2 regions of the Kribbella sp. NPDC054772 genome follow, and region 1 is predicted to be linked to the other one. Evidence: riboswitches for the same ligand, from Rfam matches in the RefSeq annotation. Region 1 holds a riboswitch; the other holds the start of a gene.
The links. Region 1 has a riboswitch for S-adenosylmethionine ahead of ACWGID_RS04065 (aminotransferase class V-fold PLP-dependent enzyme). Riboswitches for the same ligand answer to the same signal wherever they lie in the genome.
Positions count from the first base shown of each region.

Region 1 (7,126 bases):
CCGCGCTTCGTGCTCTGCCCTCGCTTCTGGGCGGCTGACGGACGGGAGCGTCCACCAGCAGCCGAACGAGCCGTACTGGGCCGTTTAGCTGCCGACTTCTGCGCCCGCGCCGGGGAAGACGTGCGGGTCGCCATACTCCTGAGGCTACCCCGATCACCTCTCGAGTCCCACGTGTCACACGCCGGTCACGCTGCCCCATCCGTAGCGTCACAGTGTCGCGACCCGCCTCCGGAACCGAACCAGATGCCAGATCACGACGTACCACCCGAGGGCGGCCAGGCCTCCCGACACGAGGCCGGAGAGCAGCAGTCGTACGGCGATTTCGCCGCCCAGCTCACCGTCCGCGCGGCCGAGTTCGATGATCGCTCCGGTCGCTGCGAGGAGGGTCCCGGCGGCGAGTACGACGTACCGGACCCAGGGGGCGACCTGGTCACCCGGAGTGACGGGAGCCGGCGTCGTACGGCGGAACCAGCGGTAGAGCCAGACGGCGAGGACCAGGCAGCCGCCGACGGTGCTGACGTACTGCAGGATCCGATTGACGTCCCAGGCCGGGGTCACGGTGGCGCGGAAGACGTCGGGGAACTGCTGGACGAAGTAGCCGTCGCCGTGGGTGAAGGAGTCCCAGATGACGTGGGTCAGGGCGCCGAGGACGGCCGAGACGACGGTCCACAGCAGCACCCGAACGCCTGGCACCCGAGGAATGCGCCGCGGGGACGGGAGGCGCGCAGCCAGCGACGGCGGCGCGAGCGCGATCAGCGGGCGCTTGAGGAGGACGGTGAAGACGGCGAGCAGGAGGAGCGCCAACAGCGGGTCCAGCCAGAACGCGGACGTGAACTCGTGCGTGAGCGTCAGAGTGAAGTTGCCGCTGACCTGCTGCGTGGCGAACCGATAGAGCGGGTCGACGTACAGCAGGTCTGGTGCGACGGCGCCGGCGATCAGGGCCGATGCGACGAGGGGCCGGCGGATCAGCGGGAGGATGGCCGCGGGGTGGGCCAGCGTGAAGGGCACACCCCGCAGCCTAGGAGGTCAGAAGGTTGGCCAGCTCGGGCCCGGGTCCTGCTGGCCGATACCTCGCTTCGACCAGTCACAGACGCCGTTGGGGAAGGTCTGACGCAGCGTCTTCCACTGCGCTGCGGTCAGCTTGGCCTTGTAGTCGGACCGCGTCATCGGATGCAGGCGGCACTTGATGACGTCGTTGGCAACGGAGGCGCCGGCCACCTGACGCGGCGCCGGCCACACCGGGTACAGCGTGTTGCACTTGGTCGTTCCGATGCCGTCGACCTGCGTCTCGACGATCTTCTGGTTCTGCGGGCTCCAGCACGCGTCCGTGAGCGACGTCGGCTTGTTGCGCAGCAGACGTTCATGCGGCGAGCCGGGCCCTTGGTCCGCGTCGGTCGCGTCCATCCACCGGTCGAGCGCGTCCAGTGCGTTGGTGAGCACCGGGTTCTTGGTGCTGAAGCCGCCCGCCGCGTCTCCGGCCTGGACGAGCATCACGTGGTTGCCGAAGTCGCCGTTCGCCTTCTGCAACCGCTCGCGGAGCGAGAACGAGTGGAAGATCAGGTGGATGTCGCCGTTCGGCAACTGGTCCCAGTACTGGCGGTAGTCGATGATCGGCGTACTGGCCAGTCCCCCACCACCGTTGATCAGCTGACCGGTCCGGTACGCCGTGTCGATCGCGCGCTGGTCCGCGACGGTCCGGGCGGGTACGAAGTTCGCGTCGGTGTCGAACCCGCCGATCGCGCGGTTGAGGTCCAGGAACTGCGCCGCGGTGATCTTGCCCGCGTTCAGCGCGTCGAGGCCGTACTGGATCCCGACGTTGTCCAGCGGGCGCCGGGCCGCACCGGTTGCTGGGTTCTTGCCCCAGATGTTGACCTGATGGTCGTAGACGTCGCAGCGCGCGCCGTCCGGGTTGCTGACCGGGTCGTAGCGCTGCGCGACCGGGAGCTGCGCGGGACAGTAGACCCGCGGGTCGATCCGTCGGCCGGCGCCAGCCAGGTTGGCGATCGTGGTGACCATGCCGAACCCGGACGCGGCCCGTTTCTGTTCGTCGGTCCAGCCGGTCGCGGACTTGAAGTAGTGGTCCAGCAGCAACGCGTCGGTGATCGTGTGCAGCGTCGCGAAGCCGACCTCCGGGAACACGCAGGACGCCATGATCCCGTCGAGCAGGCCCGGATAGTTCTCGGCGATCTGGAACACCTGGTACGAACCGCCCGAGCACCCCCAGCCGATGGTCTGCTTCGGTACGCCGATGCTCTCGAGGATGTGCTCACGGGTCATCGACATCGTCTCGGCCGCGAGTACGCCGTTGCAGTTCACCCCGAACACGTTCAGGCTCGACGACGCGACGGCGTACCCACGACCGAGCAGTACGTCGTCGTTGACGCCGCCGGTGCCGCTCCCCTGCTGGTACCAACCACCCGGGCAGCCGCCGCCGAACGTGTAGACCAGGCGGCCGTTCCAGCCGGTCGGCGCCTTCAGCGCGCTCGGTTCACCCGCGGCGGGATCGTTGAGTACGGCGTACTCGTAGATCGACCGGTTGATCACGCCGGTCTCGACGCGGACGACGTACGGCACGGTCCGGCCGTCCGAGGTCGTGGTGGTGGCGAGGTCCGCCGGTTTCGTTGCCGGGAGCACCTTCAGTGAGCGGTCCACGGTCGAGCGGTACAGGTAGTCGACGCGGATCGGCACCGAGCAGTTCGCGTCGGTCGGTGGGCCGAGCGGGACCTTCGCGAGGGTGATGAAGGTCGCCGTACCGCAAACGAACGGCGTCTCGTGCGGGCCGGCGAGCATCGGGCCGGTCCGCGGATGGTTGGTGAGTTCGAGCCGCGCATCGGCCGCAGTGAGCGTGTTGCGGCCGTCGACGAGGCCTTGGACGACGCCGACCAGCTTGTCCGCGGTCCGGGTGAAGGTACTAGTGATGTCACGGCCGTTCAGCCGGACCTTCAGGTCCTCCAGGTGCCGGCCGGAGACGGAGACCAGCGCGTTGCCGTCGCTGACCATGTCGGGGCGGGGTGCGGACAGCACCTCGATCCGCACCCCGGACGCCGCACTGGCGGGCAACGCCAGGACAGCGGCAATCATCGCTGTTGCAAGCGCCACGAGGGCGGTCGTTCGCTTCATGTGACGAGTTGAGCACGGTAAGTCCGCGCCGGGAAGAGTGAACGGCAACCGTTTTCCACCTGCCGTGGACCATTTACGCGCCGGTGGTGCCATCCAGTTGCTCGCGGAGCAGGTCGGCATGGCCGCAGTGCCGGCCGTACTCGCCGATCAGGTGGATGTAGATCATCCGCAGCGACGACTCGGTGCCGCCGAACGTGAAGCGATCGTCCAGGGAACGACCGGCGACCGCCTCGTCGGACAGCTTCCACTCCGCGATCAGACCCTCGTACGCCGCCTGCGCGTCAGCGGGATCGATCAGCTCGAAGTCCGCGTCCTTGCCGAGCTCGGGCGCGAACAGTGGCTCGGCGGGCGCGTCGGCGAAGTGGATGCGGAACCAGATCCGCTCCACCTTCGTGAGGTGCCGGATCAGGCCGAGCAGCGAGAGGTTGGACGGCGGCGACGGGCGGGCCGCCAACTGCTCGGCGGTCAGCCCCGCGCACTTGAACAGCAGCGTGGTGCGATAGAAATCCAGATAACCCTGCAGCAGCTCGCGTTCGGGAGCAGTCAGCGAGCCGTCCGGCCGCTCGACCGCAGGTGCGTTCCAGGTCATTGCCATCCTCACGTTGTCCCACATTGTGTACATCTATCTCATCACATGAGATATGCACTGGCGGACCCCGTATCCCGTTCGTTACCGTTCACGGCAGGTCATGAGTGCCAGCGACAAGCCCCGGCTCGCTGGCCGGCAACCCTCCTCCGCGGTGGGGTGCCCCGGGTGAAGACCAGGCCGTGCGGATACCCCGTTCGGCAAGCGCGGACTTCCTGGGAGCACCAGCATGTCGATCCTCTCCATCCTCGAGCCGGCCAGTACGACGTCCAACCGACCGACCGTCGCCCGGCTCGCGACCGGCAGCATCCCCGCCACCGTCGGCTCGGACCTGCTGGTCCCGCTCGCCGACGGCCGGGTCACCGACTACGCGAACTTCGACCACGGTGCGAGCGCCCCGTGTCTGGAGTCGGTGCGGAACAGCGTCGAGGCCGCGCTGCCGTCGTACGCGTCGGTGCACCGCGGCAACGGGTACGCCTCGCGGATCACCACCCAGTGGTACGAGCGGGCACGCGCCGAGGTGCACGCCTTCGTCGGTGCCCGGACCGACGACCAGGTGATCTTCACCCGGCAGACCACCGACGCGCTGAACCTCCTGGCGCACGCCGTGCCGGCGGACGCGACCGTGATCGTGTTCGAGTCCGAGCACCACGCGGCGCTGCTCCCCTGGCCGGCCGAGCGGACCATTCGGCTCGCCGCGCCGAGCAGCCCCACCGAGGCCGTGACGAACGTCGCCGACGCGCTGCGGGCGGCGCCTGAAGGCCCGCGCCTCGTGGTCGTGACCGGCGCGTCCAACGTGACCGGCGAGATCTTCCCGATTGCCGAGATCGCCGCCGTCGCCAAGGCGCATGGTGCCCGGGTCTGCCTCGACGCCGCCCAGCTCGCGCCGCACCGCGCAGTCGACATCGCCACACTGGATGTCGACTGGGTCGCCCTGTCCGGTCACAAGCTCTACGCCCCGTACGGCGCCGGCGCGCTGATCGGCCGCTCGGACTGGCTCGACGCCGCCGACCCGTACCTGTACGGCGGTGGCGCGACCCACGCGGTCACCAGCGACACCGTGGTCTGGTCGACCGGACCGGCGCGGCACGAGGGCGGCTCCCCCAACGTCATCGGTGCGATCGCCCTCGCCTCCGCGTGCGCCGCGATCAGCAAGCACCGCGACGCCATCGAGCAGCACGAGCGCAGCCTGCTGGCCCGCCTGCGCACCGGACTCGCGCAGATCGACGGCGTCACGACGTACTCGATCTTCGGTGCGGACGCCGACCGCGTCGGCACAGTCTGCTTCACCGTCAAGGGTCTGACCTCGACGCTGGTGTCCGCCGCGCTGAGCGCCGAGTACGGCATCGGTGTTCGCGACGGCAAGTTCTGCGCCCACCTCCTGGTCGGCCACCTGCTCACCACCGGCAGCGAACACGGTACGGCGGTCCGAGCCAGCCTCGGCCTCGGGACGACCCGTGAGCACGTGGACCGCCTCGTCAACGCCGTACGCACGCTGGCCACCACTGGCCCGCGGACGGAGTACGCGGAGAGCGCCCACGGCTGTCAGCCGGCCGACGATCCCCGCGACCTCCACGCGCCGCGCATCTGGTGAAGCAGCGCTCCTACTGCTCGGGAGGTACGAGACCTACATGGTGAGCAGCGAACGCCAGTAGGTCCGCCCACTCCGCAGCGACCATCGCGGCGGGCTTTCCGAAGCCATGGCCGGTGTTGACCTCGACGCGAGTCAAGACAGGCCGCGGATCGGACTGCGCATGCTGCAGGGTCGCGATGAACTTGTGGCTGTGCAACGGCACCACGCGGTCGTCATGGTCACCAGTGACCACCAGAGTCGCCGGGTACGCCGTCCCGTCGCTGACGCGATGCAGCGGCGAGTACGCCAACAGGTCCTCGAACTGCTCGGGGTCATCGGGCAGACCGTAGTCGGACGCCCACGCCGCTCCCACGGTGAACTTGTGGAACCGCAGCATGTCCAGCACGCCCACACCGGGCAGTGCGACCGCGAAGAGGTCCGGTCGCTGCGTCATGACCGCTCCGACGAGCAGTCCACCGTTGCTGCGGCCGTGCATGGCCAGCTGCTCCGGAGTGGTCACGCCGGTGTCGCGCAGGTGCTCTGCGACCGCGATGAAGTCGTCGAACACGTTCTGCTTGTTCTTGAGCCGCCCCGCATCGTGCCAGTCGGTCCCGTACTCGCCACCACCACGCAGGTTGGCGATGACCAGTACTCCGCCGGCGGCGAGCCACGCCGGCCAGCCGGGACGGTAGTCCGCCTGGATCGGGATGCGGAATCCGCCGTACCCCCACATCAGGGTCGGGCGCGGTGCGGAGAAGTCCAGGTCGGACCGGGTGATCAGGAAGTACGGCACGTCGCGTCCGGGAGCGATCCGGCGCGTCACGGTGACCTGCGGCGGCGTGAAGCCACCGGAGCCGCGGACCAGCTCCGGCAGTGCACGTACGTCGCCTGACCCGGTCGACACGACGTACGACAGCGTGGGGTCGGTCGTCGTCGACAGCCCGACGAACAGCTCGTCGTACTCCGGTGACGCGTTGAGCCCCACCACTCCCCCGCCAGGTACGTCGACCTCACGCGCACCGGATCCGTCCAACGCATAGAGCGTCAGCACCGACTGCGCGTCGACAAGCGTCAGCGTGGCCAGGCCGTTCGCCGTACCGCGGACTGCCTGCAGCGTCGCCTCGCCCTGCGGGATGAGGTCGGTGAACTCGCCTGCCAGCGTCGACAGCACCACTCGGCCTCGTGACGCGTCGCGGTCGGTCCGCAGGACGAGGTGGTCCCCGGACATCCGCACGAAGGCGATCTCGTCCTTGAACTCGTCCACGACCTTGACCGGCTCGCCCAGCCCGTCGGAGGTGATCGGGTAGACCCAGAGCCGCGTGCTCGGGTCGGTCCCCTCGGTGATGTGGACGACGAGGTACCGGTCGTCGTCGGACACCTCAGGCGTGTAGAAGTACTGCTCCTTGTCCGGGATGCTCAGCACCAGCTCGTCCTCGGACTGCGGCGCACCGACCTTGTGCAGCATCAGCCGCCCAGCAGCCAGCGAGGTGGTCTCGGTCCCCTCGTTCCGCCCACTGACCGGGTAGTGCAGATACAGGTACGCCGAACTGTCCGGGAGCCACGTCGCCTCGGAGAACTTGGCCTCGGACACCACGTCGTCGACCGGCGTACCGGTGGCGATGTCGAGCAGCCGGAACGTCGTCCAGTCGCTGCCGCTCTCGTTGATGCCGTACGCGAAGTACTTGCCGTCCGGGCTGACGGTGAACGAGCCCAGTGAGTCGGTGCCGTCCGCGGACAGCGTGTTCGGGTCGATCAGCACCCGGCCGCCGCTGAGCAGTTCGTCGAGCGACTCGGCCACGTAGATCACGTCCTGCGCCTGCGTGCCGTCGTTGCGCCCGGCGAAGTAC
Region 1 is NZ_JBSHBJ010000002.1:243,353-250,478, forward strand. Features, by position in the region: gene ACWGID_RS04050 (DUF4184 family protein) at 208-1,008, opposite strand; gene ACWGID_RS04055 (DUF6351 family protein) at 1,027-3,120, opposite strand; gene ACWGID_RS04060 (DinB family protein) at 3,194-3,709, opposite strand; SAM riboswitch class IV at 3,806-3,919, shown strand; gene ACWGID_RS04065 (aminotransferase class V-fold PLP-dependent enzyme) at 3,936-5,300, shown strand; gene ACWGID_RS04070 (prolyl oligopeptidase family serine peptidase) at 5,311-7,126, opposite strand, start outside.

Region 2 (7,126 bases), on a different contig from region 1:
GACGCACTGGATGCGAAGGTCGTCTCGCCTGAACAGGTCGACCCGGCGGAGCTGGCCGCGGCCGATCTCGTCGGGTTCGGATCGGGCGTCTTCTACCAGAAGCTGCACCCGGACCTGATCGACTTCGTCAAGACCCTCCCGGCCGCCACAGGGCGCGCGTTCGTCTTCGCCACCAGCGGATTCCCCGAAGTACTGCGCTTCACCCGCCCCCTGGTCCAGCTCCTCGACACCAAGGGGTACGCCGTCGACGCGACGTTCACGTGCCGCGCGTACGACACGTGGGCGCCGCTCAAACTCGTTGGTGGGCTCAACAAACGTCGGCCGAACGCCGCGGATCTGACCGCGGCGCGGGCGTTCGCGGAGCGGCTCGTTACGGGATGATGACGGTGACGCCGGCCGGGGTGCCGTTCGTGAGGGCGGCGAGGGCGGCCGGAGTTTCGTCCAGGGTGATGCTGCGGGTGACGAGTTGGGTGGGATTCAGGTTGCCGGTGGCAACCAGATCCAGCATCTCGGGGTACGCGTGGGCCGGCATGCCGTGGCTGCCCAGCCAGGAGAGCTCCTGACCGATGAGCCGCCCGACGTCCAGCGTGACGGCGGACGGGAGGAGGCCGACCTGGACATGGCGGCCGCGAGGGCGCAACGACTGCAGGGCCTGCTGGACGATGTCGCCGGAGCCGAGCGCGTCGATGGTGACGTGCGCTCCGCCCAGAGCTTTGAGCTGGCCGACGGTGTCGGCCGATGCCAGCAGCGTGCGAGCGGCGCCGTACTCGCGAGCCATCTGCAGCGCCTGCGCGTTGGTGTCGATCGCCACGACTTCGGCACCCAGCGCGGCGGCGATCATCACGGCGGACAGACCCACGCCACCGCAGCCGAAGACGGCGACGCGTTCACCAGGCGCCACCTGACCGACCTGGTGGACGGCGCGGAACGACGTGGCGAAGCGGCACCCAAGGCCCGCCGCGGTACCGAAGTCCATGTCGTCGGGCAGTCGCACCAGGTTGACCTCGGCGTACGGCACCGCGACGTACTCGGCGAAGGAACCCCAGTAGTTGAAGCCGGGCTGCAGCTGGTTGGGGCAGACCTGCTGGTCGCCGGCGCGGCACTGCTCGCACTCGCCGCACGCGCAGATGAACGGCGTGGTGACGCGGTCGCCGACCTCCCACCCGGAGACCCCGGGACCGACCGCGGCAATGGTGCCGGCGAGCTCGTGCCCGGGGACGTGCGGGAGGACGATGTCGGAGTCATGCCCCATCCACCCGTGCCAGTCACTGCGGCACAACCCGGTGGCCTCAACCTTCAGAACCACCGAACCTGCGGCGACCTCGGGCTCCGGAACCTCACGGACCTCGGGCAGGACGCCGTACTCCTCGATGACGACAGCGCGCATCCCCGCAGCTTAATCAGCCGGCGCGCGGCGGTTCCGGGCGGTCCACGCCCAGAACCGCGCGGAAGATCAGCCGCCGGCGACCGCGGGGATGATCGAGACCTGGCCGCCGTCCTTGATCGCGGTCTGCAGACCCTCGGCGAAGCGGACGTCGTCGTCGTCGACGTACACGTTCACGAACCGGCGCAGCTCGCCCGAGTCGTCCAGCACGCGCCCCTTGATCCCGGGGTACGACGCGTCCAGCGAGTCGAGCACCTCGGTCAGCGTCGCGCCCTCGGCGGACACCTCGGACACGCCCTGGGTGTAGGGCCGCAGGATGGTCGGGACCCGAACGCTCACACTCACTGCAGTCCTGCCTTCACGAAGGCGTCGTACGACGCGGGGATGGTCACCTTGGGGCCGACCCGGTCGGCCACGGCGTCGAGCGTCTTCAGCCCGTCGCCGGAGTTGATGATCACGGTCTCGGCCTCGGGGTCGAGCTGGCCGGTGGCGATCAGCTTCTTCAGCGTCGCGACCGTCACGCCGCCCGCGGTCTCGGCGAAGACGCCCTCGGTGCGGGCCAGCAACTGGATGCCCTCGACGACCTCTTCGTCGCTGACGTCCTCGATCGCGCCACCGGTCCGGCGGGCCACGTCCAGCACGTACGGCCCGTCGGCCGGGTTGCCGATCGCCAGCGACTTCGCGATCGTGTCCGGCTTCACCGGCTTGACCACGTCGTGGCCGTCCCGGAACGCCTGCGCGACCGGCGAGCAGCCGGTGGCCTGAGCGCCGTAGATCTTGTAGTCGGTGGCGTCGACCAGCCCGAGCTTGCCGAGCTCGGTGAAACCCTTGTCGATCTTGGTCAGCTGTGAACCGGAGGCGACCGGGATCACGACCTGCTGCGGGATCCGCCAGCCGAGCTGCTCGGCGATCTCGAAGGCCAGCGTCTTCGAGCCCTCGGAGTAGTACGGGCGGACGTTGACGTTCACGAACGCCCAGCCCTCCTCCTCACCGGCGATCTCGGAGGCCAGCTTGTTCACGTCGTCGTAGTTGCCGTCGACGGCGACCAGCGTCCCGCCGTACACGGCGGTGGTGATGATCTTCGGGCGCTCCAGGTCCTTCGGGATGAAGACGACGGAACGGATCCCGGCCCGGGCGGCGGCCGCGGCCACCGCGTTCGCCAGGTTGCCGGTGGAGGGGCAGGCGAAGACCTTCATGCCCAGCTCGCGGGTGGCGCTCAACGCGCTCGCGACCACTCGGTCCTTGAACGAGTGCGTCGGGTTGCCGGAGTCGTCCTTCACCCAGAGCTTCTTCAGGCCCAGTTCGCGGGCCAGGTTCTTGGCGTCGATGAGCCGGGTGTAGCCGGGCTCGGTGTTCGGGTAGCTCGCCACGTCGACGGGGACGGGGAGCAGCGGCTGGTAGCGCCAGATGTTCTTCGGGCCGGCCTCGATCTGCTCGCGGGTGATGGTCGGGTACTCGTATCCGACTTCCAGCGGGCCGAAGCACTCCATACAGGCGTAGAACGGACCGAGCGGCGACTTCGCGCCACAGGCGCGACAGCTCAGGTGCGTACCGTTGCCAAAGGCACCTTCACGGATGGTGTGGGTACCGGCGGCGGTCAGGCTCATGAGTGAGGTTCCCTCCTCATCTTCCCCGGACGCCGGATCTCGGCGCGGGACGGATTTGGCACCGGTCCCTCGCGGATACGCCCCGGACGGGGGCTCCACGGGGAGGGTTGCCGGGACGTCAACGGGCCGTTTCCCTCAGTCCCTCTGGATGAGCTCCCCCGAGATTACCCAATTGGGTCCAAATTGTGTCGCCCGGTCCCACGATCCGAGACGCACGATCTCAGCCCCACGGCCCGGATCCCCAGGCCATCACAATCCCGCCCGCCCGTCACCCGTGAGCGTGAACACACCCCCGGCCCGCCGATTGTGATGGCCTGCAGATCCGCACCTCGAGCCGGCGGGGTCAGCGGAGGCGGTGGGTGGCGCCGGGGGTGTGGGTGGGGAGGGATTTGCGGGGGCCGAAGCGGGGGTGGCCGATGCCGGTGAGTTCGAGGAGGCGCTGGACGCGGAAGCGGTGCCCGCGGTACGGCTCGATGAGCTCGGCGCAGCCGTCGTCGTCCAGCTCCTCGCCGATCAGCGCGTAGGACACGTTCCGGGAGACGTGGTAGTCCGCGAACGAGAACGCGTCCGCGTCACCGTGCGCCCGCTGCCGGACCTCGGCCGCGGTCCACACCCCCACGCCGGGCAACGACCGCAACCGCCGCTCGATCTCGGCCGAATCGGTCAGCTCGAGCGTCCGCTCCAAGGCCCGCGCTCGCGAGGCCGCCGTCAGCACCACCCGCGACCGCCGCCCCTCGACCCCGGCCCGCAGGAACTGCCACGACGGGATCAGCCGCCACTCCTCCGGCGCCGGCGGCACCATCATCGGCCGTCCCTCCGGCCCACCCGGCCCCGGCGCGGGCTCGCCGTACTCACGCAGCAGCAGCCGCCACGCCCGGAACGCCTCCTTGCCGGTCACCACCTGCTCGATCCCGGCGGCCGCCATCGCCTCGAACACCGCCCGCGACCGCGGCACGCGCACGTGCGGGAACCGCCGCGCCGCATCCACCAGCACCTGATGCTCCGGCAGCGGCTCGAACCCGTCCCAACTGTCGAGCTCCCCGAGCAACTCCGGCACCCCGTCGAGCGCCCACTCCGCGCCCGGACCCCACGCCTCCGCCTCGACAACACCGTCGTACGGCGAGAGTCGCAGCAGCACCGGTCCCTCGGGTGTCCGGGTCGCCCGCCACACGGTCCGCCGGCCCGCGTCGAACACGTACGCCGGGTCGCCAGGGCCCTTCCGCAACCCGCCGATCACCGAATGCGGATCCACCACGCGCCCAGGCCGCCAGACCCGCACCACCGAACTCACCCGCCAAGTCTTACCCACCCCACCGACAGAACCCATACTGAGTGCCATGAGTGGCTGGCAGTGGGTGAAGCTGATCGGCAACTTCGTCAACCTGTCCACCCTCGCCGGCGCCTTCGTCGGGAAGCTCGGGCGGGCGACGTTCAGCCGCGGGCCACGAGGGCTGTACTTCGCGAACGGGTACCGGCTCGGCTTCCCGGTCGCGGGCGCGTTCACGATCGGGAACGTGATCCTGAGCAAGCACGACCGCTCGTACTTCGACGACCCGGCGCTCGTCCGGCACGAGGAACGGCACTCCTGGCAGTACTTCTGCCTGCTCGGTCTCCCGATGCTCCCGCTGTACGTCGTCGGCGTGGTGATCTCGTTCCTGCTCACCGGCGACCCGGCGTCCCGGAACCCGTTCGAGCGGCTCGCCGGCCTCAAGGACGGCGGGTACGTCGAGCATCCGGTCCAGCCGCTCGGCAAGACCGTGACGCAGGCGTTCAGCGAGCTGAGATCGCGTCCGAAAGGGCAGTGAGAACCGTCACGACGCCGCTCGGGTCGTCGACCACGATGTCCGCGGCCTCGATCAGCTCGGTCGCGTTCGACGACCGGGTCGCGAGCAGTACGGCGCGCAGCCCAGCCGCCCGCTGCTCCTGGATCGCCCGGAACGCGGCGAGATCGCCGAGGTCGTCACCGGCGTACAGGATCGACCGGGCGCCGGTCGACTCGATCAGGCGGCGGAGTGCGACGCCCTTGTCGATCCCCGGCGGGCGCAGCTCGAGGACCAGGTTGCCCGGCTCCAGCCGCAGCTCGGTCTCCGCGGCCAGCGCGGTCAGCGGACCCCTGAGCAGCTCCAGCGCCCCAGCCGGATCGTCCAGCCGACGCGTGTGCACGGCCAGGGAGCTTTCCTTGTCCTCCACGAACGCATCCGGTACGCCGACCTCGCTCAGCAGCCCCGGGAGCCGGTCACGAGCGGTCGCTACGCCCGCCGGCACCGCGTCGCTCGTCACTTTGCCGGTCGCCGCTTCCCATCGCTCGAGTCCGTAGTGGCCGAGCACGACGAGCCGGCCCAGACCGGGGTGAGCGGTCACGCCGGAGAGCTCCGTCACCACCAGCGCCGGGCGACCGGTCACGATCGCCACCTGGTCGACCGAGCGGGCCAGCCGGGCCAGGGCATCCAGTGCACCCTCGACGGGCCGGGACCGGGCCGGGTCCTCGACCAGCGGCGAGAGCACGCCGTCGAAGTCCGACGAGATCACCGCGGTCGCCGGATCGGTCACGATGGCTTCCCAGCCCTCGTGTCCGGCGTCGGTCTGGATGACCGGAACGTTCATCCGGCCGTCATCCCGCATAGTCCGAGGTGAGGATCACGGTCAGGCGGTCCTTCTTCATGTTGTCCAGCGCACCCTTGGTCCGGCCGACGCCGAGGTCGCGGGCGAGCTGGTTGGCGGCGTCGAGCATGCCCGGCGGGTAGTACACGGTGCTCTCGGCGACCTTGCCGTGCCAGTTGTCCGGCGACCCGGCCACGGTCCAGCCGGCCTGCCGCGCACGGCCGGCGACCTGGTCGGCCAGGCCCTTGCGCGGAGTGTTGTTGTAGACCTCGATCGCCGGCCGCTCCTCGGCCGGGATCGTCGCCGGCTGCCCCGGCGGCTGGGTGCTCGCCGGCGGCTGGGTGGGCTCGGTCGACGTCGGCTCGCTGCTCGGACCCGTGGTCGGTGCCGTGGACGGGGTCGTCGACGGTTGGGTCGGCTGGGTCTCCGTCGGTTGCGCGGACGGCTTCGGCACGCTCGCGCCGACGGTCGACGGCCCGGCCGTGGGCTTCCCGGTCTCCGAGGACTTCGGCGTACTGGCGGCGGCCGGCTTCTCGTCGGCCTGGCTGTCGTGCCCCCGGGTCCCGAACAGCACCAGCAGACCGGCCACGATCGCGACGACGGCGGCCACGGCGACGAGGGACGACAGCACCTGTCCCTGATCGCCGCCCCTAGGGCGGGACATGCTCAGACCTCGATACCCAGGCGGCGGGCGGAGCGGGCACGCTGGCGGGCGGCCCGCAGGCGGCGCAGGCGCTTGACCAGCAACGGGTCGTGCGCGAGGGCCTCCGGCCGGTCGATGAGCGCGTTCAGAACCTGGTAGTACCGGGTCGCGGACATCTGGAACTGGTCCCGGATCGCCTGCTCCTTCGCGCCGGCGTACTTCCACCAATGGCGCTCGAAGGCAAGGATCTGGCCGTCACGTTCGGAGAGCCCCTCGATGACCGGCGGCGCAGCTTCGGCGGGGCCGGGAGAGCTGGCGTTGGCGCTGTCCATCTGCTGCTGACTCCTGTGCGGTCGGTGATCGTCCGTCCGCCAGCCACTGTACGTGTTGAACAACAGCGATGTCATTCACCGGTCAGGCGACACGAGGCGTGTCGCCCGGCGGACGGCTCGGCCCGGTCAACTCTGGCAGGATCGTAGGGGTGAGCTCAACTGTGTCCAGCTCGGCGCTGGTGGAAGAGCTGGGGGCCCGGATTCGTCAGGTGGACCAGCTGGTCAACGCCATCTGCACGCCGAACCCCGCCGCTCTCACCGATGCCGCCCGCCTCGACACGGAGCGTGACGAGGGACGGGTCCGCGGGCCACTGCACGGCGTACCGGTCCTGGTGAAGGACAACATCGACACCGCCGACCTGCCGACCACCGCCGGTTCGCTGGCGCTCGCCGACCAGCCACCGCCGCCGGAAGACGCCACCCTGGTACGGCGGCTGCGCGCGGCCGGCTGCGTGATCCTGGGGAAGACCAACCTGAGCGAGTGGGCGAACTTCCGCGGCTCGGCGTCCTCGTCCGGCTGGAGCGCGTACGGCGGCCTGACCCGCAACCCGTACGCCCT
Region 2 is NZ_JBSHBJ010000013.1:10,052-17,177, forward strand. Features, by position in the region: gene ACWGID_RS21095 (flavodoxin family protein) at 1-381, shown strand, start outside; gene ACWGID_RS21100 (zinc-dependent alcohol dehydrogenase family protein) at 371-1,387, opposite strand; gene ACWGID_RS21105 (ubiquitin-like small modifier protein 1) at 1,454-1,729, opposite strand; gene thrC (threonine synthase) at 1,726-2,991, opposite strand; SAM riboswitch class I at 3,005-3,146, opposite strand; gene ACWGID_RS21115 (DNA-3-methyladenine glycosylase family protein) at 3,335-4,282, opposite strand; gene ACWGID_RS21120 (hypothetical protein) at 4,329-4,796, shown strand; gene otsB (trehalose-phosphatase) at 4,762-5,595, opposite strand; gene ACWGID_RS21130 (LytR C-terminal domain-containing protein) at 5,603-6,256, opposite strand; gene ACWGID_RS21135 (DUF3263 domain-containing protein) at 6,259-6,567, opposite strand; gene ACWGID_RS21140 (amidase) at 6,717-7,126, shown strand, end outside.
Region 2: it holds a riboswitch for S-adenosylmethionine, as region 1 does, so the genes downstream of both, thrC (threonine synthase) here and ACWGID_RS04065 (aminotransferase class V-fold PLP-dependent enzyme) in region 1, are expected to answer to the same signal.